One region of the Shewanella sp. 10N.286.52.A9 genome, then DNA from elsewhere that is predicted to be linked to it. Evidence: predicted binding sites of a transcription regulator. Region 1 holds the regulator's gene; the other holds the start of a gene.
What was found. Region 1 encodes MetJ, which represses methionine synthesis genes. Its sites were predicted from a motif close to TAGACGTCTAGACGTCTA; they were not measured.
Positions count from the first base shown of each region.

Region 2: the regulator MetJ is predicted to act here: its motif matches at 1,503-1,520, upstream of metH (methionine synthase).

Region 1 is NZ_JBFRJQ010000024.1:15,309-17,518, forward strand. Features, by position in the region: gene AB4128_RS15505 (conjugal transfer protein TraF) at 1-208, shown strand, start outside; gene AB4128_RS15510 (sulfite exporter TauE/SafE family protein) at 252-992, opposite strand; gene metJ (met regulon transcriptional regulator MetJ) at 1,102-1,419, opposite strand; gene metB (cystathionine gamma-synthase) at 1,642-2,210, shown strand, end outside.
Region 2 is NZ_JBFRJQ010000011.1:191,649-193,858, reverse strand. Features, by position in the region: gene metH (methionine synthase) at 1-1,335, opposite strand, end outside; gene AB4128_RS10550 (histidine phosphatase family protein) at 1,661-2,210, shown strand, end outside.

The DNA.
Region 1 (2,210 bases):
GTATTGGCGTGTAGGCGGTGAGCTAAAAGCCACTGATTGGCTCTCGTTGAGAATGGGTTATCGACATGACTTAAAAGACAACAGTGTTGATATATATTCATTTGGTACAGGTTTTGCGATTGGGCAAGCATTTAAGTTAGACATGAGTGGTAGCTATGGTGAAGATGACGCCGTAGGGGCAGTATTACAAACCTCTTACCACTTTTGAGTGCTGACTTAGCAGATCGTCAGCGACTTTAATTATGGCGTGATTAACTGATAGATAAAGCTAACGTTGACTTAATTGTTAGCACGATAGCACTCAGACCACACAGCACTAATGTTGCCATTCTGGTTTTTTCTTTGTCGACTTTATTGGTTAGCTTTCCTGCCACTAGGCTACCCAAAAACACCGACGGCAATAACATCAATGAAAGCCAAACATGTTTTAGCTCAACGAGTCCCGCCACAATGAGTATTAACATCGCAATCATAGAACTAAAGACAAAAAATATAGATAAGGCTGCACGAAACTGTGGTGCGTCTTTTCCGGCAAGTAATATTGCTAGAGGTGGGCCACCAATTGCAGCGATATTGCCAAATACTCCTGATAAAACCCCTGCTATAAACAAAGTGATCTTATTTACTGGTGCGGTAATTTTATAGATGCTAAGAATGACTGCAGCAGCCACAATAAAGGCTATCGCTAGCCCTAATACTGCTTGTGGGGCAAAAATTAATAATCCAGCACCAAGAAAACCACCAGGGACTCGACCGAGCAAGGCGTATTGTAAGCCATTAAACTTGAGCGGGGTTCGCTCTCGCAATAACGTTATTAATGCAATGGAAAATCCACATGCAATAACTGGAACAGGAACAAGTTGAGGGTCAATAATGTAAAGCAGTGGACTGGCGACCACAGCTAAGCCAAAACCTATTAGCCCCTGAGTTAGTGCGCCCAGAAATATGATAACCGATGCAAGCATCAAGGTTTGCGGATCGATAAATGCCATTCTGTGCTCGTTGACTTAATTAAGGTCGGTGCAAATTTGGTGCGACAAATTTATGAGAATAGAAATGCAGAATAAAATTGAGCTTACATAAAAGTAAGCTCAATAGCGGTTATTCGTCTAAATCTTCCCACTCGATGCCCATTTTATCCATAAGAGCTTTAGCCTCACTTGGAATGCTATCCGGGCCTTCTTTAGATAAATCTTCATCGTTAGGGAGTGGCTGACCAGTATATGCGTGCAAAAATGCTTCACATAATAGTTCACTGTTAGTGGCATGGCGCAAGTTGTTCACCTGACGACGAGTACGTTCATCAGTTAGTACTTTAAGCACTTTTAACGGAATGGATACCGTAATTTTTTTAACTTGTTCGTTTTTTTTGCCATGTTCGGCATATGGGCTGATATAGTCGCCATTCCATTCAGTCATTAACTCACCTTTATACGATAGATTCGTGGCAGATTTTAACTGCTTATTTATTACAGTCAAATTATTGCTGCTATTCTATAACGAATGCAAATAGATTTCTTTATGTTTAGACGTCTAAACGTCTAATATGTGTTGACGATCTAACTTTGCTTAGGTACATTTAGCCATCTAGACATCTCTACGGTGTGTACTCTATAGTGTGTCAATCTTGAGGAGCTTACAATGAAAAAACATCGCGCAGCTACATTAGCAGTTCGCCAAGGTATCGAATCTGATACTCAGTATGGCGCGGTAGTCCCGCCGATTTACCTTTCAACAAATTATTCATTTGATGGACACACCAACCCAAGGAAATTCGACTATAGCCGCTCAGGTAATCCGACTCGTTGTGTACTAGGGGAGGCAATCGCTAAACTAGAAAATGGTGCGACAGGGATTGTAACTTGTACAGGAATGGCCGCGATTACCTTAGTGACAAGTTTACTTGGGCCTGATGACTTAATCGTGGTACCGCATGACTGTTATGGTGGTAGTTACCGACTGTTCACAAATCTTGCCAACAAAGGCCAATTTAAATTATTGGTTGTTGATCAAACTGACGAGAAAGCACTCACTGAAGCGATAGCACAAAAGCCTAAAATGGTCTGGTTAGAAACACCTTCGAACCCACTTTTGCGGGTTGTGGATATTAAAGCCATCGTTGAAGCAAGCCATGCTGTTGATGCACTTGTTGTTGTCGACAATACTTTTTTATCTCCAATTTTACAGCAGCCATTAGAACTTGGTGCTGA
Region 2 (2,210 bases), on a different contig from region 1:
GACATCCCATTTAGATGAGTCAATCATAATAGGCACACGAGAAATGTCTGGCTCTGAGGCGATTAAGTTTAAGAACTTTTTCATCGACTCTGCGCCATCAAGCATGCCTTCATCCATGTTGACGTCGATGATTTGCGCGCCGTTTTCAACTTGCTCGCGTACCACATCTAAGGCTTCTTCAAACTTTTCTTCTTTAATTAAACGTAAGAATTTAGCAGAGCCTGTGACGTTCGCGCGCTCGCCAACGTTAACAAATAATGAGTCACCATCGATGGTTAACGGTTCAAGCCCAGATAAACGACACGCAACAGGGATGTCAGGGATAGTGCGAGGTGCGTGGGTGATAACGGCATCACGAATCGCGCTGATATGTGCCGGTGTGCTACCACAACAACCGCCAACAATATTCAGCATGCCTTCTGCTGCCCAGTCGATAATAACCTCGGCCATCTCTTCTGGCGTTTCATCGTAACCGCCAAATTCATTGGGCAGGCCGGCATTGGGATGCGCTGAGACATGACATTCTGCAATGCGAGATAATTCTTCTACATATGGACGTAACTCTTTAGGGCCTAATGCACAGTTAAGGCCAATAGAAATCGGTTTGATGTGGCGCAGTGAGTTATAAAAACCTTCAGTGGTTTGTCCGGTTAATGTCCGGCCTGATGCATCGGTAATCGTGCCTGATATCATTACTGGCAGGCGATCGCCTAAAGTATCAAACACGGTTTCAATGGCAAATAGGGCGGCTTTGGCATTGAGAGTATCAAAGATGGTTTCTACCATAATGATATCTGCGCCACCTCCAATTAATGCAGTGGTGGATTCGACATAGGCATCAACAAGCTCATCGAAACTGACATTACGAAAACTGGGATCATTCACATCTGGGCTAATCGAACAAGTACGGTTGGTTGGCCCTAGAACACCTGCAACATAACGTTTAATGCCTGTTTGTGCTTCTACTTCGTCAGCGGCGTCGCGGGCAACTCTAGCGCCTTCGAGGTTGATTTCAGCCGACAAGCTTTGCATGTCGTAATCAGCCATCGCAATGGTCGTGGCGTTAAAGGTATTGGTTTCAATAATGTCAGCGCCCGCTAACATGTATTTAGTGTGAATGTCTTTAATGATTTGGCGCTGGCTTAGTACCAACATGTCATTATTGCCTTTCACATCGCAATGCCAGTCTTTGAAGCGCTCGCCACGGTAATCTTCTTCTTCCAATTTATAGTCTTGGATCATTGTCCCCATGGCACCATCGAGGATCACGATACGCTCTTTTAGCGTATTGGTAAGTTGTTCAAGAACCTGACTGTAGGAAGTCGACTTCGCCATATTTGAGTACCTTTATTGCTATGCTAGCAGTTGCTATTAGCTATTTCTTATTATGTGAATATTCGAAACTTGAGAAATTAGCATACCTTGTTTTGCACTATATAAAAGGCGGCCTAAGTCAAACTCGCTTCGTAAAAGTATTCAGCATTAATATTTGTTTGGACATTTAAACGTATAGACGTCCATAATACGTGAAGTTTGTTTCCAAGAGCAAGTGTCAGAATGCACTAACTCAGTCCAGTATGATGAATAATGCTGAACTTGGTGCAGATAAACGGTTTTGTGAACGGTGAACGTGCAGGAATGTATAAAAAGGGAGCCTAGAGTGACTAGATTATCACACGCTAAGATAGTATTACTGCGACACGGACAATGTGAAGGCGGCAATATATTGCGTGGAAAAACGGATGTTAATTTGAGCGAACTCGGTGCGGCTACGATGCTAAATCGTATTAAGCAGATTGATTTTGTGCCTCATTTTCCGAAAGTAAGCTTGATAAGCTCACCTTTACAACGCTGCCAGCATTTTACTCATGGGTTATTTACTGAGTTAAATACTGCTAACACTGCCTTAAGTGAAATGAATGATGAGGCTCATCAGTCAGTCAACACGCCATTACCTGCGGTGCAGTTGATGCCTGAGTTGGCCGAAATTGATTTTGGTGACTGGGATGGGGTGTCATTTGATTCTTTATACGAACAGTTTGGCGATAAGATTAATCAATACTGGGACAATCCTTGGCAGCATACACCACCGAATGCAGAGTCGATGAGTGAATTTGAAACGCGTGTCGCATCTGGTTTTAACAAGGTGTGTCAGCAATTACGTCAAGTGGCGAACAGCCCTGAGCTTAAAGGTAACAGTCCTGAGCTTA